Regions from separate parts of the Arthrobacter sp. G.S.26 genome, predicted to be linked through region 1. Evidence: riboswitches for the same ligand, from Rfam matches in the RefSeq annotation. Region 1 holds a riboswitch; each other region holds the start of a gene.
What was found. A riboswitch is a leader RNA that binds a small molecule or an ion and turns the genes downstream of it on or off. The one in region 1 is predicted to bind thiamine pyrophosphate.
Positions count from the first base shown of each region.

Region 1 (6,081 bases):
CTCAGGCGGACCAGACGTAAAGGCCGGTGCGCTCGGAGTCATCCACAGAGCCGGCGAGTTCGGCGACCTGCTGCACGTATTCCTTGGCCTTCGCGGCGTCGAACGGCATGTCGTCCTGGGCGGCCCACTGCCCGGAAACGTCGTCGAGGACCTCGCCGTCACCCTCGGTTTCGTAGGTGAGCAGGTCTGCCAGCGCCCGGACCATGGCGGGCGGGACCGCCAGCAGCGAGTCGCTGGAAACGTCCACCATAGTCAGTTCGTAGTCGGCACCGCCGGCGTGGACGGCTGTGCCGGCGAGGTCACCGAGCTGTTCCACTTCGAAGTCGCTGATTCCCGTGATCCGCACCGCCTTCGCGGCCGGTGCGCTGCTGCCTGCATCCAGGACGCCGGCATGTTTCAGCGCTGCGTCATGGGTGGCCACGAAGATCTCGGTGAAGCCCATGGAAATGTCCCTCGTTTTCGTTGACGGTGCGGCCTCCCGGCGCGGCGGTACCGCAGCCCCGGCCCTTCGGTTTCAGCCTAGTGCACGGCCACCGCCGCGGGCTTCAGGCTGCGGCGACGCGAATGCTGTTCTTCCACGGATCCTCGAAGCGCAGTTCGGCGCCGGTGTGGTGGGCGGCGATGCCGGCCACCTTGAGGCGGTCGGCGAGGGATCCGACGTCGTCCCCGGCCGGTACCTGGATCAGTACCTCGCCGAGGCCCAGGGTGTCCTTGCGGGGTCCTGCGCCGCGGCTGTTCCAGACGTTCATGGCCATGTGGTGGTGGTAGCGGCCGGCGGAGACAAAGAGCGCCTGGCCGTGCCAGCCGGCGGTCTTTTCGAAGCCGAGGACACCGACGTAGAAGTCATGGGCGGACTGCACATCGCCCACCTGGAGGTGGACGTGGCCCACTCCGGCGCCGGTGGCCTGCTGGCCTGCCACGGATTCCTCGGTGAGGTGCGTATCCAGGTAGCGCTGCGGGGGAAGGGCCAGGCTGTCCATCACCACATCGGTGCCGTTCCAGGACCAGTTGCTCCGCGGCCGGTCCCAGTACAGCTCAATGCCGTTGCCCTCGGGGTCATAGAAGTAGAAGGCCTCACTGACCAGGTGGTCGGCGCTGCCGGTGAAGTACCGGGGCTCAAACCGGGCGGCGGAGGCCACCGTAGCGGCCAGCGCCGACTGGTCCTCGAAGAGCAGGGCGGTGTGGAAGAGTCCCGCCTCTCCCCTGCCGGGCAGGTTCAGGCCGGGGGCTGGGGCAAGGTGAACCAGCGGCTTCTGCAGCCGGCCCAGGTACAGTCCACCGTCCTGCTCGGCCACCACCTCCAGGCCGAGCGCGCGCTGGTAGTAATCGGTCATGACCTTCATGTCGCCTACCTTGAGCATCACGGTGCCCATGGTGAGGTCGGCGGGAAGAAGGTCACTGCTGCTGGCTGCTGCGGTCATTGGGTGCTCCTGGTGCTGGGCCCTCGGTGCGGGGGCCTTCACTCTTAAAATTACTTGAAGCTTCAATTTATTCCAAGCGAGGTGCGAGGGCTTCAGCGAATCAACTCCCCGCCAAGCACCACGTGCGAAAGCCGGGTGATGTCCAGAGGGTTGAGGCGCGGGTCCCCTGCGCACAGGACGACGTCGGCCCGCTCCCCTTCGCGGATGCCTTCCGCTTCCAGCCAGTCCCGGGCCGCCCAGCAGGCCGCATCGAGTGCTGCGGCCATGGGCAGGCCGGCTCCATGCAGGGCAAGGATCTCGTCCGTGATCCGGCCGTGCCGGATAACGCTGCCGGCGTCGGTGCCCGCGAAAATCCGCACCCCGGACTCGAAGGCTTCCAGCACCCGCTCCGCCCGCCGCTCCCACAGTGAGCGCATATGTGCGGCGTAGCGCGGGAACTTCGCTTCCGCCCTGGCCGCGATGTCAGGAAAGGTGGCGATGTTGATGAGGGTGGGCACGATGGGTACCCCCTGTTCAGCGAAACGCGGCAGGTGCCGTGGCTGCAGCCCGGTGGCGTGTTCGATGCAGTCGATGCCGCCGTCCAGCATCTGGTCCAGGGTGTCCGCTGCAAAACAGTGGGCGGTAACGCGGGCGCCTTCGTCGTGCGCCGCCGCGATGGCGTCACGGACGACGGCGGCAGGAAAGGAGGGTGCGAGGTCACCGGCATCCCGGTCAATCCAGTCGCCCACAAGCTTGACCCAGCCGTCGCCGTCGCGCGCCTGCTTCCGCACCGCCTGGACCAGGTCAGCCGGCTCCACTTCCTCGGCGAATCCCCGCAGGTACCGCCGCGTGCGGGCCACGTGCCTGCCGGCCCGGATAAGCACCGGGAACTCCCGTCCTGACTGCAGCCAGCGGGTATCCAGCGGTGCGCCCGCATCCCTGACCAGGAGGGTGCCGGCGTCCCGGTCCGTGCGGGCCTGCTGCTCTGCTTCTTCCCGGCCCACGGCGCCACCCGGCCCCAGGCCCAGATGGCAGTGCGCGTCCACAAAACCGGGAAGGACCCACCCGTCGAGGGTTTTCCCGGGTGCCTGCCGCGGCCGGTTGAACGTCAGCACGCCGTCCACCGACCACATGCCGTGCCGCACGGTATCCGGTCCGGTGAGGACCGGGCCGCTGAACTCCAGTACCTGGGTCACTGTCGCGCACCTTGAAAAGCGGACGGCCGCCGGGGGCCCGGAAACGGTTTTTGTGGCGGCCCGTCCTGGGCCTTATGTGGGCTAGTGGTCACGCATGCAGGCTAGCACCGCAGTGTGACACAACCCCCGGCCGGGGCTTGTGGTAGCTTCTTGGTGACCACACGGGTGCCCCTGCAGGGGCTGAGATCGGGCTGACGCAGCCTGCGACCGTCGAACCTGTCCGGGTAATGCCGGCGAAGGAAGTGAGTATTCCTTGAATACATCCAAAACACCGTTCAACCCTGCCCAAAATCTGCCTGCGACCGGGGACGGCACGGGGGCGGAGACCCGTTCGTTGGCCTCGCACTCGCTGGCCTACCTCGAAGACCAGGCCGCCGGGATCAGGGTTCCGGTGACGGAAATTGCGCTGGAGCCCTCCCCCGGAGGTACCGCAAACTCCCCGTTCCGGACCTACCGGACTGCGGGCCCTGGAAGTGATCCGGTCCTGGGCCTGGCGCCGTTCCGGACGGAGTGGATCGCGGCACGCGGGGACACAGAGGAGTACGGCGGCAGGGAACGGAACCTGCTCGACGACGGCCGGTCCGCGGTGCGCCGCGGAGCGGCTTCCGCGGAGTGGAAGGGTGCGCATCCGGTGCCCCGCCGCGCCGTCGGCGGGCGGAACGTCACGCAGATGCATTATGCCCGGAACGGCATCGTCACCCGGGAAATGCGGTTTGTGGCCCTGCGCGAAAATTGCGACGTTGAACTGGTGCGCAGCGAACTCGCCGCCGGCCGCGCCATCCTCCCGAACAACATCAACCACCCCGAGTCCGAGCCGATGATCATCGGCAAGGCGTTCCTGGTGAAAATCAATGCCAATATCGGCAATTCCGCGGTGACCAGCTCGATCGCCGATGAGGTGGACAAACTCCAGTGGGCCACCCAGTGGGGCGCCGACACCGTGATGGACCTGTCCACCGGCGATGACATCCACACCACGAGGGAGTGGATCATCAGGAACTCCCCGGTCCCGATCGGGACCGTGCCCATCTACCAGGCGTTGGAGAAGGTCAACGGCGAAGCCAACGCCCTGACCTGGGAGATCTTCCGGGACACGGTGATTGAGCAATGCGAGCAGGGCGTGGACTACATGACGGTGCATGCCGGCGTCCTGCTCCGCTACGTGCCGCTCACCGCCAACCGCGTCACCGGCATCGTGTCCCGCGGTGGTTCCATCATGGCCGGCTGGTGCCTTGCGCACCACCAGGAGAACTTCCTCTACACGCACTTTGACGAGCTGTGCGAAATATTCGCGCGGTACGACGTCGCGTTTTCCCTCGGTGACGGCCTCCGGCCGGGTGCCACTGCCGACGCCAACGACGCCGCCCAGTTCGCCGAACTGGACACGCTGGCCGAGCTCACCCAGCGGGCCTGGGAATACGACGTGCAGGTGATGGTTGAAGGCCCGGGCCACGTGCCCTTCCACCTGGTGCGGGAGAACGTGGAACGCCAGCAGGAGCTGTGCAAGGGCGCCCCCTTCTACACCCTGGGACCGCTGGTCACGGATGTCGCTCCGGGTTATGACCACATCACTTCAGCGATCGGCGCCACGGAGATCGCCCGGTACGGCACGGCCATGCTCTGCTACGTCACACCGAAGGAGCATCTGGGCCTGCCCAACCGGGATGACGTCAAAACGGGCGTGATCACTTACAAGATTGCCGCACACGCCGCTGACCTGGCGAAAGGCCAGCCGGGAGCGCATGAACGCGACGATGCCCTGTCCAAGGCACGGTTCGAGTTCCGGTGGCGGGACCAGTTCGCCCTGTCACTGGACCCCGTCACGGCGGAGGCCTTCCACGACGAGACCCTGCCCGCGGAACCGGCCAAAACAGCGCATTTCTGCTCCATGTGCGGGCCCAAGTTCTGCTCCATGCGGATCAGCCAGGACATCCGGGACGAATACGGCTCCGCGGAAGCGCAGGCCGCGCTGGCGGAGATGGCCACCGGCATGCGGGAAAAAAGCAACGAGTTCCTCGCTTCCGGCGGAAAGGTTTACCTGCCGGAGCCGGTGATGCCGGCAGGAAGCTAGGCAGCTTCTGCCGGCGGCCGGTCAGGATGCTTTGGCCTGCACTCCACGGCTGACGTCGCTGATGAATCCCCGGATGGCGTGGTCGCCGTCCGGGGAGTCCTGGGGCCGGTGCCCGCCCGCAGCAATGCGGTGCAGGGCGCCGGTTTCCCGGAGGTAGCCGGCGATTTCCTCATACAGTGGTTCCCAGCCTCCGGTCAGCACCAGGGTGGGCACACCCGGAACAATGTGCAGCGGCGCTTCCCACGCGGGTACCTGCAGCCGTAGCCGCCGGGCGGACCGCTTCTCCTCCAGCGAGGTGGGCTCCTGGAGGTCCGTGGCGTACACGCGGCGGACAAACCCACGCTGGAAGTCTTCGTCGCTGAGCTGGTGCCGGGCATCAAAAAGCGGCTGCATCAGCCTGATGTGGGCGGCGGTGGCAGGCAGGCCCGCTGTCAGCGACAGGCAGGCCGGCTCCACCAGCGTGAGGGAGTGGACCAGGTCCGGCCGTTCGACGGCGGCCATCATGGCCGCCACTGCCCCTTGTGAATGCGCCACAACGTGCCCGCCGGCGGTTCCCCGGCCGTCGTCGGCCAGTGCCTCAAGGATCACCGCTGTGTCCGCCCCGAAGGAGGACTCCACTGGTTCAGCGACGGGATCGTAGCCGTGCCGGCGCAGGAACAAGGCGTCGTACGTGAGCGCCATGCCGTGTTGCCGGGGCCAGGCGGCCGCGCCGAAGCTTCCCTCGCCGTGCACGAACACCACCCGTTGCTTGACCATGTCCCAACCCTATTCGACGGTACCGACATCCCAACCGGGTAGCGCCAAGTGTCGTCCTGAGTGTTCAGAACGGCACTTGGCGCTACTTGGTTGGGCTACTTCCCGAGGAACTTGTCGAAGCCCTTGGGCAGGTTGAGCTGCGAGGGATCGAAGTCCCCCTGCTGCTGGCCGAAGGCAGCCCCGGTGGGCAGCGCCTTGGGGCCTGCTGCGCGCCGGGCTGCCGCGTCCTTGAGCTCCTGGGCCGCCTTGGCCGGGTTGCCGGACTTGGCTTTCTTCTTGGGCGCGTTCTTGGCGTTCTTGCGGGCACCGCCACCGGCGCCGGGCATGCCAGGCATCCCGGGCATTCCCGGCATGCCGCCCTGGGCCATTTTTTTCATCATCTTCTGCGCCTGGGCGAAACGCTCCAGCAGGCCGTTGACCTCGGAAACGTGGACACCGGAACCGCGGGCGATGCGGGCCCGGCGGGAGCCGTTGATGATCTTGGGGGCCACGCGCTCGTGCGGCGTCATGGACCGGACGATTGCTTCGACGCGGTCGATCTCGCGCTCGTCGAACTGCTCGAGCTGCTGGCGGATGTTTTGCGCACCCGGCATCATCATGAGCATTTTCTTCATGGAGCCCATGTTGCGGATCTGCTGCATCTGGGCGAGGAAGTCGT
Region 1 is NZ_CP193752.1:2,456,629-2,462,709, forward strand. It holds gene ACRB8A_RS11255 (hypothetical protein) at 2-442, opposite strand; gene ACRB8A_RS11260 (VOC family protein) at 546-1,421, opposite strand; gene ACRB8A_RS11265 (amidohydrolase family protein) at 1,514-2,596, opposite strand; TPP riboswitch at 2,748-2,855, shown strand; gene thiC (phosphomethylpyrimidine synthase ThiC) at 2,850-4,667, shown strand; gene ACRB8A_RS11275 (alpha/beta fold hydrolase) at 4,689-5,423, opposite strand; gene ffh (signal recognition particle protein) at 5,519-6,081, opposite strand, start outside.

Region 2 (6,081 bases), 1.4 Mb from region 1:
CGCGGAAACCCAGTCGATGGACAGCGCCAGAACCAGCGTGACCAGGAAAACGGCGGCAAATTTGCTCAGCGGGTTGGCGCGGGTCAGCACGGCGGTTCCGCCGGAAAGGTTCAGCTCCTGCCTCATGGCGCCACCCGCTCCGGAGCTGACAGTCGCAGCTCGGCCCCGCCCAGGGCGGCGGTGAATTCGGCATCATGCGTCACCGAGACCACAGCGGTGCCGGTGTCCAGGAGTTCGGTGAGGAACGATGCCAGCTCGGCCCAGGTGTTGGCGTCCTGCCCGAACGTGGGCTCGTCCAGGATCAGGACCCTGGGACTCGCGGCCAGGACGGTGGCCACGGAAAGCCGCCGCTTCTCGCCACCCGAGAGCGTGTAGGGATTCGCGCCCACCAAACCGGTCAGCCGCAGCCTTTCCAGCAGCTCATCCACCCGTTCCGCGCCATGGCCCAAGTGCCTGGGACCGAACTGCAGTTCGTCCAGCACCCGGCCGGTGACGAACTGGTGTTCAGGCTCCTGGAACACCGTGCCGATCCGCTCGATCAACTGCTCGGCCTTCCAGCGGTAGGGATCCGGGCCGGCACCCTGGCCCAGCCGTGGCTCCGCCCCGACGGTCCCGGCAACCGGAGCCAGTAATCCGCCCAGCGTCAGGGCGAAGGTGGATTTTCCGGCGCCGTTGGGACCCGTGATGGCCAGCGCCTGCCCGGAAATTACCTGCGCGTCGATTCCTTCCTGGACGGGAACCGGCGGAATTTTGCGGAACCTGCTGCGGCGGGGCCGTTCACGGGACACCGCCAGATTGTCCGCGGCAAGAAGCAGGTCGCCGTCGGCCGGGGAGCCCGCCGCGCGGGAGCGGGTTGCCGGAACGTATCCCGGGACCCAGACGCCGGCGGCCTTCAGCATGTCCCGGGCGCTTTCCAGCACCAGATCCGGCGGCCCGTCAAGGAGCACGGCCGGGTCCGACGCCGCTCCCGGCTGCAGCACCACGATCCGGTCCACCACGTCTTTCCACACGCCCACGCGGTGCTCCACCACCACCAGCGTGGCTCCCGTTTTGTCCAGGCATCTGGCCACGGCGTCGCGGACCTCCAGGACACCGGCCGGGTCCAGGTTCGCCGTGGGCTCATCCAGCAGGATCAGGCCTGGCCGCATGGCGAGGATTCCCGCCAGCGCCAGGCGCTGCTTCTGCCCGCCTGAAAGGGCCGACGTCGGGTGGTCCAGCGAAAGGTGGGAGAGCCCGACGTCGGCCAACGCCTCGTGCACGCGGGCCCAGATAGTGTCCCGGGGCACCGCGAGGTTTTCGGCGCCGAAGGCAACATCGTCGCCCACCCTGGAGAGGACCACCTGCGTTTCCGGGTCCTGCTGCATCAGGCCGGCGCGGCCGCGCTGGGACCGGGGCGGGGCGCCGTCCACCAGCAGCGAACCGGACTCGTCCGACTCCGCCGCTTCGCCGTCGTCGTCCGCATCCCCCAGCACCCCTGCGAGGGCGTGGAGCAGCGTGGACTTACCGGCTCCGGAGGAGCCCAAAAGGAGGACCCGCTCGCCGGGCCGGATATCCAGGTCAAGGGCGTGGACGGCGGGCCTGGTACGGCCGGCATGGCGCCAGCCCCACCCGCGGGCACTGACCGCTGCGGGCCGGACCGCCGGGCTGCCGTGCTGGGAAGGTGCAGGCATCAGGAGAAGGCAGGCTCCGATGCGGCCTTCCGGGAGGCGAAGGAAGCCAGCACGCCGGTCCTGGCCAGGCCGCGGGTGGCGATCCAGGAGAGGGCGCCGGCGATGACTGCGCCGGAGATGGCGGTGAAGACGATGTAGGCGAGTTTGTCGCCGCCCGAATAGGCAATGTTCCAGCCCCACGGCGCGAACGAATCGTTCAGGCCGCAGAAGAGTCCGGCACCCGCGCCGGCCAGCAGGGAGACAGGAAGGTTGAACTTCCGGTAGACGAAGATGGCGAAAATGATCTCGGCGCCCAGGCCCTGGACGAACCCGGAAAACAGCACCGACGCGCCGTACTGCGAGCCCATAAACAGCTCACCCGTCGCGGCGATGGTTTCGCAGAAAAGTGCGGCACCTGGTTTCCGGATGATCAGCATGCCCAGGACGGCCGGGATCATCCAGCCGCCGGCCAGGAGGCCGGTCAGGGGCGGATAGACGGCGTTCATCGGCGCGGAAACGGCCGCAGCACCCTGGGACCAGGCCCAGAAAATGATGCCGCCGGCAATCGCGATCAGGGCTGCGACGACGATGTCCACGACGCGCCAGGACCTGCTGGTGGTCTTCTTGATTGCTGCAGTGCTCATGGTGGTCCTCCTGGGTAACAGGAGGGGAAAGTGGACACGGGTGGCGGTTGCTGCCGCCATTTTCCGCGCACTTCGAGAACTCGACTCCCTTGCGCCGGTACTAACCGGATCAGGTTCGAGGGTCTGCGGCTGTCCGCACTCTCAGCGCCCACCTGCGGATCCTGGCAAATGCCAGTGATGCCCGACGGCTGCGCTCCCCTGTCGTTGAATGTTTCAGTGGTTGGTTAAAGCTGCCCTGTTGGGCCTGCCCAGTTTACACCTGGGCGGGGTAGATTGTGGGCCATGACCGCCAATTCACCGCTTGTGACCGACTTCGATCCGGACTCCGCCGATGCCCAGCCTGAGGGTTCGCTGGACGCCTTCATTGCCAGGATCGAAGCCGAGACCAGGGAACTGCAGTTTCCCGGCTTTTCGCTGGATGACGCCCTGAACCTCGGGTTGCTGTTGGTGGAGCTGGGAAAGGAGCGGAGCCTGCCCATTGCCATTGATATTTCCAGGAGTGAGCAGGTGCTCTTCCACGTGGCGCTTCCCGGCGCCACTCCGGACAACGAGCAGTGGATCCGGGCGAAGAAGGCCACAGCGGCCCGCTACGAGGTGCCGTCCCTGCTGGTCGGCCTTCGGGGCCGGCGGAACGGCGGCCGGATCGAGGACAACGCCTGGTTCGACCAGTCCCGCTACGCAGCCCACGGCGGGTCTTTCCCCTTGTACGTGGCCGGCGTCGGGTCCGTCGCCACTGTCACGGTATCCGGCCTCCCGCAGGTCCAGGACCACAACCTGGTGGTCGAAGCCCTGCGCGAAATCCTCACCCCGGCCCAGGGCAGCTGAAAAGCAGCGGGTTCAGCATTCAGTCCTGTTGCCTGCCCTGCCGGCGCGGCACCGGCGGCGTGAGGCGGTAGCCCACACCGTGCACCGTCTCCACCCACCGCGGCTTCCTGGGGTTTTCCCCGAGACGTTTACGGAGGTTGCTGACGTGGACCTCCACCGCGCGTTCCTCCGTGGCGCCCACAAAGGAGCCGTCGTAGCTGTCATGTCGAAGGTAGCGCACCAGGTCGGCCTTCGCCTGGATGGTCCGCCGTTTTTTCATCAGCACCAGGAGGATGTCGAACTGGCTCCGCGTCAGGGCGACGGGTACGCCGTCCACGGCAGCCTGCCGGGTTCCCTCGTGCAAAGCCAGGCCCTTGTGGACGTAGTCGAAACTGTCATACGTCGCCTCCCGCGTGAAAGTCCCGTCACCGGAACCCGCAGCGGCGTCCCCTTGGCTGCTGCCCGCCCCACCCGGGCTGGAGGCCCGCGGCCTGCGGAGCATCGCCTTGATGCGGGCCCGAAGTTCCCGGGCACGGAAGGGTTTGACGATGTAATCGTCAGCGCCCGCCTCAAAGCCAAGCAACGCATCCGCCTCGTCTGCACGCCCACTGATGATCACCACGTAAGCGTCACTGAAGGTCCTGATGCGCCGGGACGCTTCAAGCCCATCAAAGTCCGGCAGGCCGATGTCGAGGGTCACGATGTCAGGGTTGTGCGTCCGTACCTGGTCCAGTCCTTCAGCACCCGATGTCGCCTGGTGCACAGCGAACCCTGCCTGCCGGAAAATCGCAGCAAGCGCAGCCCTTACGTCGTTGTCGTCTTCGATCACTACTGCTACACCGCGCTCCACAACTGCTTCCTTCCATGTAGTAACTGTCCCGGCACGCACAGCCGGTCCGGGCTTTATGCATTACCTGTGGATTCGGCACCGCCAACCCCGCGGATGGCTCAGTGGGAAATTCAGGCAAACACCAGCCTTGGGATCAGGTCCCTTTTTGAGGCGGACTCCAGGGGTATCTTCGATGATATTCTCCGTCAATTTCCAGGCCCGGCAGGGTGCCGGCATTTGAGACGGACAAAAGCTTACGGCGTGCGATCCGCATCACATTACCCAGGGTTGTGAATGGGGTCGACGATAATGCGCGTCGGCCGTTTGTGAACAGCGTCACGGCGCGGCAAAACAGCAGGCCATCAGCTACTGACGTGGGCGAACAGGTCCTCAGCAACGGGCCTTGGATAATACTGAGGAATTCCTGAGAATCTTTTCGAGCATTGATCAGATCTTGATCTTTCTCAAAGTAGTTTCTGAGGAGTGGTTGATTGAATGTTTCTTGTTGCCTGAACCGGACGCAATGGTTTACCAGCGGAGGCCGCTGGGTTGGGTCATTCCAGCGGCGCTGCCAAGAAACCAAGTAGTGCATTGGAAAAAAATAGAGTACTGCCTACTCGGGTTTTTCCGTGAAGTTTTGCGTGGAATTAGATTTGTAGATTTCCGGCCTTCCAAGTGGGGCCGGTACCAGCCGGAGTCGGCGGCGGAAGCCTGCCTCTGAGACCGGGCCGGCCCCCCAGTCCGCCGTCGACTCCCCTTCTCCTGCACAACCGACCCAACACCAACATGAGTGCCCATCGCGCCTGCCGCGCCTCAATCGCTGACGAGAGAGACCGGTGGGCTTTTCCATGCCCGCAGCTCGAGGGCAGGGGCTTGATCCAGAGGAAAGAACCAGATCATCTTGAAGTCCTTATTTCACGATTCCTACACCCGCCAGATGTCGTTGATCGTTGTGGTGGGACTGGCGCTGTCCGCACTTGTGCCCGCAACCGTGCAGCTTTTTCCCGGCTCCGCCGGTTTTCCCGTTCTTGCCGCAGCAGCGGTCCCGTTCCTGCTGGCTCTCGCCCTGATCATCAAGCCAGGCATTGCCGGTCCCAACAGCGGGGCAGTTGCCTCGACTGAAAGGTTGGGCTCTGCGCTCCTGCTGTACCTTTCACCCGTTCTTTTGCTCAACGTTGTCTACCCGTTGGTCAGCCCCACAATGGCTGCCGTTGACGTGGATGGGGTGCCCCTGACGCTCGTGGTGCTGGCATCCTCCATCACCGTGCCCTGGATGGCCCAGGCGGCATGCCTTCCCATCTACCGGGTCCTCGGCGATCTGATGGCCGAGCGGAACCTCGAAGCCATCACCCGGAAATTCTGCCGTTACTGGCCCATGATGTTCGTCCAGTCACTGCCGCTGGTTGCCGTATTCGCCGTTCCCATGTGGTTGGCCTCAGGGTGGTCCGCCACCGTGATGCTCGACTATGTGGTGCTCTGCGTCCTGCACCTTCTCTTTGTGCAGTCCCTGGTACTGGCCAACGTGGCAAACCGCCGGGGCCTGTGGGCAGCGGCGTGGTCCGGTTACGCCGCCGCGCTTTTTATCGCCCCCACAGTGTGGTGGCTTCCGCCCCTGGTGGGCACGGCAACGCAGCTCCTGGCCATGCGCTCCGGCCTGCGGCAGTTGGGATTTACCCAGCGGCTCGGCACGCGGGTGTTCGGCCTCGACCTTGTCCGCGGACTCCTCATGGGAGCCGTGCTTTGGGCTGACAAGTTTGCACTCTTCCTGGTCACCAAAGGCGACTTCAACGTCGTCGCCGTGTTCGCAGCGATGCTGCCCGCTGTCGTTGCCTACAACTACTACTTTGTCCACCTTGCGCCTGGCGTGGACAGTGCCCTCAACGGCCTGCACCGGGACATTGAAGCGGCTCCCATCAGCGCTTTGAAGGGGAGCTCGCGCCGGTTGAGCCGTGTCGTTGACCGCTCCGTGTTGCTCACGGGCGCCATCGCAGCGCTGCTGGCACTTTCAGTGTCCCTGGTGATGTCCGGGGTTGATCCGCAGCAGTCCCTGCTGGCGGTGGCCGCCACCCTGGCTTCCTGGGCCTTTATGGTCCTGACACTGCTCAGCTACGAACTGGACTTCATCGGCGAGAAGACCACCCCCCAGATCATTGGA
Region 2 is NZ_CP193752.1:3,867,175-3,873,255, forward strand. It holds gene ACRB8A_RS17760 (energy-coupling factor transporter transmembrane component T family protein) at 1-126, opposite strand, end outside; gene ACRB8A_RS17765 (ABC transporter ATP-binding protein) at 123-1,670, opposite strand; gene ACRB8A_RS17770 (ECF transporter S component) at 1,670-2,293, opposite strand; TPP riboswitch at 2,362-2,503, opposite strand; gene ACRB8A_RS17775 (heme-degrading domain-containing protein) at 2,576-3,118, shown strand; gene ACRB8A_RS17780 (response regulator transcription factor) at 3,138-3,947, opposite strand; gene ACRB8A_RS17785 (hypothetical protein) at 4,828-6,081, shown strand, end outside.
Region 2: it holds a riboswitch for thiamine pyrophosphate, as region 1 does, so the genes downstream of both, ACRB8A_RS17770 (ECF transporter S component) here and thiC (phosphomethylpyrimidine synthase ThiC) in region 1, are expected to answer to the same signal.

Region 3 (6,081 bases), 100 kb from region 1:
CGTCTTCAACGAGGACTTCTCCAAGCTGATCGTCTCCGGCGAGGAAGCCTGGGACACCATCGAGGCGTACGTGACCTACGTTGCCCCGGACCTGGTGGGCCGGTTGGAAAAGTGGACCAAGGACCAGGACATCTTCGCTGCCTGGCGCATCGACGAGCAGATCCACAAGGCCCTGGAGCGCAAGGTTTTCCTGCCCTCCGGCGGTTCCCTGGTGATCGACCGCACCGAAGCCATGACCGTGGTGGACGTCAACACCGGCAAGTTCACCGGCAGCGGCGGCAACCTCGAAGAGACCGTCACGAAGAACAACCTGGAAGCTGCCGAGGAAGTGGTCCGCCAGCTCCGGCTCCGTGACATCGGCGGCATCATCGTCATCGACTTCATCGACATGGTCCTGGAATCCAACCGTGACCTGGTGCTGCGCCGCATGGTGGAATGCCTGGGCCGGGACCGGACCAAGCACCAAGTGGCCGAAGTGACCTCGCTGGGCCTGGTCCAGATGACCCGCAAACGCATGGGCACCGGGCTCCTGGAAGTCTTCGGCGAGCAGTGCGAGGCCTGCGCCGGGCGCGGTGTGGTCACCCACGACGACCCGGTGGAGCACCGCCGCGCCACGATTGTGGCAGCCGAGCACCACGTCCAGCGCGCCGACACCCGGCAGGAACACCGTCCCAACGATTTCCGCAGCCCGGAGCCCCGCCCCGAACGCGTTGACAACAACCAGCAGGGCACACGCCCGGAGCGCAAGCGCCGCCGCGGCCGTGGCGGCCAGCAGCCCGAGCTGGCGCCGGCAGCCCCGGTCCAGGCGCACACCGTGCACCCGGAACCCGTGGACCCGGAGCGGCACGCCAAGGCTGAAGCCACCCGGCTGGCCCTGGCGAACATCGCAGCAGCCGCGCACGCCGCGCACCTGCACGACGACGAAATCGCCGCCGCCAGGCAGGTACCCGCCACGCCCGTGGACGCCGGTTCGCACGACGCCGACGCTCCCGCACGCCCCGGGGCGGTGCTGACCTTCGGGGGAGAGGAAGTTGTCCTTCCGTTTGTTGAGCACGCCGGTGACCAGCAGTCGCAGCCGGCGCTCACGCTGGACCGCCTGGCCGAAGCCTTCGCGCACCTCGGCGAACCGCTGACGGCACCTGCAGCTGCTCCCGCAGCGGCAGCACCCGTTGCAGCTGCGCCGGCTGCAGTCCCCGTTGCTGCGCCCGCCGCAGCCCCGGAAAAGGACTACTCGGACCACACGCTGGAGCAGTCAACGCAGCGCCGGCCGCGCCGCAACCGCAGTGCCAGCCGTGCCCAGGGCGCAGCCAACGAAACCTCGGTGCAGCAGCACCAGAGTGCGCCGTCGGCCACCCCTGCGCACACCCATTCCGCTAAGGCACCGGAGCCCGCGGCGGCTGCCGCCGCCAAGGCACCGGCCGCTGCACCCATCATCCTGGGTGTGGGCGTTCCGGCGTCGGAGCTCTAGGGACCAGGGGCACTGCCCCACCTGCATCGGAGGCCGGGAACCGCACATCAGTGCCGGTTCCGGGCCTCCGGCGTTGTCAGCGGGCAGCCGGCGTCACCTTTCCCTGTCCGGTGGCGGAACAGCTAGGCTGGGGACCGACACGGGGTGCCGCGCACAGGGCCGGCTGAGATCCACACCCGTTGAACCTGTCCGGTTAGCACCGGCGAAGGGATGTCTCTTGTCTTCGACCCTTACCGCGTCTGGCGCAGCCACACCTGCTGCTGCCACCACGCCTGCTGCGGACACCTCGGAAGCCATTCGCCGGGTCATTCCCCGGGTGCTCTCCATCGCCGGTTCCGACCCGTCCGGTGGGGCAGGGGTGCAGGCGGACCTTAAAAGCATCGCTGCGCACGGTGGCTATGGAATGGCCGCCATTACGGCCCTCACGGCGCAAAACACCCTGGGGGTGCAGGCTGTCCATATCCCGCCGGCGGACTTCCTGGCCCGGCAGCTTGAAGCTGTCAGCGCGGACATCACCATCGACGCCGTCAAAATCGGCATGCTGGGCGATGCTGACTCCATCCGCACCGTCCGCACCTGGCTCGAGGAAGTGCGGCCCGCCGTTGTGGTCCTTGATCCCGTTATGGTGGCCACCAGCGGCGACAGGCTGCTGCAGGCTCCGGCGGAGACAGCGCTGCGGGAACTGCTGCCGCTGGCGCACCTGATCACCCCCAACCTGGCCGAACTTGCTGTCCTGGTGGACGGCGACGTCCAACAGACCTGGGCGGGGGCACTGGACCAGGGAAGGCTCCTCGCCCTCGCCACCGGGGCCACCATCCTGGTCAAAGGCGGCCACCTGCAGGGACCGGGCTGCCCTGACGCGCTGGTGAACACGGCGGGCCTGCTTGGCCCCGAGGTGGTGGAAGTGCCGGGCGCGAGGGTGGATACCCGGAACAGCCACGGCACCGGGTGCTCGCTGTCCTCTGCCATGGCCACGGTGCAGGCGCGGCTGGGGGACTGGGAAGCCGCGCTGCGCGAAGTTAAGCCGTGGCTGGCCGGTGCCCTTTCGGCGTCGGACCGGCTGGGTGTCGGCGCCGGCAACGGACCGGTCCACCACTTCCACCACCTCACGGCCGTCCCTGCGCCCGGCCGGTTCGAGGCGCTGCTGTGGAAGGAAGCCGCCGCGGACCTGGCAGCCATCTACGAACTGCCGTTCATCCAGGGCCTGGTCTCCGGCACGCTCCCGGAGCGTGAGTTCGCTTACTACCTCTCCCAGGATGCCCTGTACCTTAACGGCTACTCGCGGGTCCTGGCCCGCGCCAGCGCCTTGGCACCCACCGAAGCCGAACAACTGTTCTGGGCGGGCTCCGCGCAGCAATGCCTTGAGGTCGAGTCGGAGCTGCACCGGACCTGGCTGGCGTCGCGGACCATCCAGCCGGACCTTGGCCCCGTCACCAAGTCCTACGTCGACCACCTGGCCGCGGCCTCGGCGTCGGGCGGTTACGCGGTGCTGGCCGCCGCGGTCCTGCCGTGCTTCTGGCTCTACGCGGAAGTCGGCCGGACGCTCCATGCACAGTTCGTCGCGGCGGGGGAGCCGGCGGGGCACCCCTACGCGGCCTGGCTGCGGACGTACGCCGATGAGGACTTTGCTGCGGCAACCAGGCGGGCGATCGGCATTGTTGATGAAGCCGCCCGCAACTCCTCCGAAGCCGGGCGGGCAGCCATGGTGGGCGCCTTCCGGCACTCCTGCCGGCTTGAAATGGAATTCTTCGACGCGCCGCGGCTGCACTCCTGAACGCGGGCCGGCTCCGGTACCGGTACTATGGTGGGGCACGGTACCGCGCCGGTACATGCCTGTGGTTGCTATCACAGGCGACCCGCCGCTGCCAGCCTCATTTGCAGCCGACGACGGAATTAGCGTATTCTTGATCTTCGGTGCTTACGCCAACACTTGGGTTATGACCCCACGGCGTTGAGGCACAGCGAGAAACCAGCCATTTACGAGTTGGATTCCGCACGCAAATTTAGTAATAAACGTCGAGAGAAGTGAGTTCCCAAGTGGTGTACGCGATTGTCCGCGCAGGCGGCCGGCAAGAGAAGGTTTCCGTTGGAGACTTCGTTACCCTGAACCGCGTCGCCGGTGGAGCTGGCAGCACCATTGAGCTGCCCGCGCTGCTCCTGGTGGATGGTGACAAGATCACCACCGCTGCTGCTGACCTGGCCAAGGTGACCGTAACGGCTGAGATCCTTCAGGACCTCCGTGGTCCGAAGATTGTCATCCAGAAGTTCAAGAACAAGACCGGGTACAAGAAGCGCCAGGGTCACCGTCAGGAACTGACCAAGGTCAAGATCACTGGCATCAAGTAACCACCCGGTTACCGTTTCGGTTTTTCAGCAGATTCCCCAGAATTTAGAGGCAGGCATTTCAGATGGCACATAAAAAGGGCGCGAGCTCCACTCGCAACGGCCGTGATTCAAACGCTCAGTACCTGGGCGTCAAGCGCTTCGGTGGCCAGGTTGTTTCGGCCGGCGAGATCATCGTCCGCCAGCGCGGCACCCACTTCCACCCGGGTGCCGGCGTAGGCCGCGGCGGCGACGACACCTTGTTCGCGCTGACCCCGGGAGCCGTTGAATTCGGCACCCGCCGCGGTCGTCGCGTCGTCAACATCGTTGCTGCTGCAGCTGCAGAGTAACACCAAGTTCTGAAGCGGTGGAGCGGGCCTGATGGTCCGCTCCACTGTTCTTTTAACCGCATTACAATCGTTTTGGCGCCCTTAGGCTGCCAGGAAACAGCACTGAGGAGATCCACGTGGCCAGCTTTGTAGACCGGGTAGTACTGCACGTATCCGGCGGTACCGGCGGCCACGGGTGTGTTTCCGTCCACCGCGAGAAGTTCAAGCCCCTGGGCGGGCCCGACGGCGGCAACGGCGGCGACGGCGGCAACGTCATCCTCCGCGTCGACCACCAGACCACGACGCTGCTGGACTACCACCACGCACCGCACCGGCACGCCACCAACGGTGGACCCGGCATGGGCGACTGGCGCGGCGGCAAGAACGGCGAAACCCTGATCCTCCCGGTTCCCGACGGCACCGTGGTCAAGTCCAAGGACGGCACCGTCCTGGCCGACCTCGTTGGCGAAGGAACCGAATACGTTGCCGCCGCAGGCGGCCTGGGCGGCCTGGGCAACGCAGCCCTGTCCTCCCAGAAACGCCGCGCACCGGGCTTCGCCCTGCTCGGCATTGAAGGCGAATCCAGCGACGTTGTCCTGGAACTGAAATCCATTGCCGATATCGCCTTGGTGGGCTTCCCGTCCGCCGGCAAGTCCAGCCTCATCGCCGCGATGTCAGCCGCCCGGCCCAAGATCGCCGACTACCCGTTCACCACCCTGATCCCCAACCTCGGTGTGGTCCAGGCCGGCGAAGTCCGCTTCACCATCGCCGACGTTCCCGGCCTGATCGAAGGCGCGTCCGAAGGCAAGGGCCTTGGCCACCACTTCCTGCGCCACGTGGAGCGTTGCGCTGCCCTGGTGCACGTCCTGGACTGCGGCACCCTCGAATCGGACCGCGACCCGCTCTCCGACCTCGCCGTCATCGAAGCCGAGCTCGAAAAGTACGCTGTGGACATGAGCTACGCCGGCCAGGACGGCGAAGTTGTGCCCCTGAACCACCGTCCCCGGCTGGTGGCACTGAACAAGGTGGACCTCCCCGACGGCAAGGACATGGCCGAATTCGTCCGCCCCGAGCTGGAATCCCGCGGCTACCGCGTCTTCGAAATCTCCGCCACGAGCCACGAGGGCCTGCGCCAGCTGGGCTTCGCCATGGCCGAGATCGTCAAGGCCGCCCGCGATTCGCTGGCCGCTGCACCGCCCAAGGTGCAGCCGCCCGTGCTCCGCCCCCGGGCCGTCAACGAATCCGGCTTCAAGATCCGCCGGGAAGAAAAGGCCCTCGAGCCGCTGTTCCGCGTCATTGGCGACAAGCCGGTGCGCTGGGTCAAGCAGACCGACTTCACCAACGAAGAAGCCATCGGCTACCTCGCCGACCGGCTGGCCAAGCTGGGTGTCGAAACCGAACTGTTCAAGCAGGGCGCCAAGCCCGGCGACATGGTGGTCATCGGCGAGGACGACGGCGTTGTCTTCGACTGGGAACCCACCATGATGGCCGGCGCGGAACTCCTGGCCTCCCCGCGCGGCACCGACGTCCGCTTCGCCGACATCGGCGACCGCCCCACCCGCGGCCAGAAGCGCGACGAGCAGCAGGAACGCAAGGACGCCAGGGCCGCCACCAGGGCCGAACTCGAGGCCGAGCGCAAGGCCGGTATCTGGACCGAGTCCGTGAGCAGCCGCCGCGTGGCGAAGCCCCTCAAGGAGAGTGGACTGGGCGCAGACGATGACCAGTAGCGCCCTGCCCGGCGCGGCCCTGGACCGAAGTGTCTTCGCCCAGGCCCGCCGGATCGTGGTCAAGGTGGGTTCCTCGTCACTCACCAGCATCAAAGGCGGCATCTCCGAGCAGTCCCTGACGGCCCTCGCTGACGCCCTGGCCGCCAAGCGCAACGCAGGCACCGAGATCATCCTGGTCTCCTCCGGCGCCATCGCGGCGGGCCTGGCGCCCCTTGGCCTGGCCAAACGCCCCCGC
Region 3 is NZ_CP193752.1:2,351,725-2,357,805, reverse strand. It holds gene ACRB8A_RS10740 (Rne/Rng family ribonuclease) at 1-1,468, shown strand, start outside; TPP riboswitch at 1,599-1,696, shown strand; gene thiD (bifunctional hydroxymethylpyrimidine kinase/phosphomethylpyrimidine kinase) at 1,686-3,242, shown strand; gene rplU (50S ribosomal protein L21) at 3,506-3,814, shown strand; gene rpmA (50S ribosomal protein L27) at 3,877-4,140, shown strand; gene obgE (GTPase ObgE) at 4,257-5,846, shown strand; gene proB (glutamate 5-kinase) at 5,836-6,081, shown strand, end outside.
Region 3: it holds a riboswitch for thiamine pyrophosphate, as region 1 does, so the genes downstream of both, thiD (bifunctional hydroxymethylpyrimidine kinase/phosphomethylpyrimidine kinase) here and thiC (phosphomethylpyrimidine synthase ThiC) in region 1, are expected to answer to the same signal.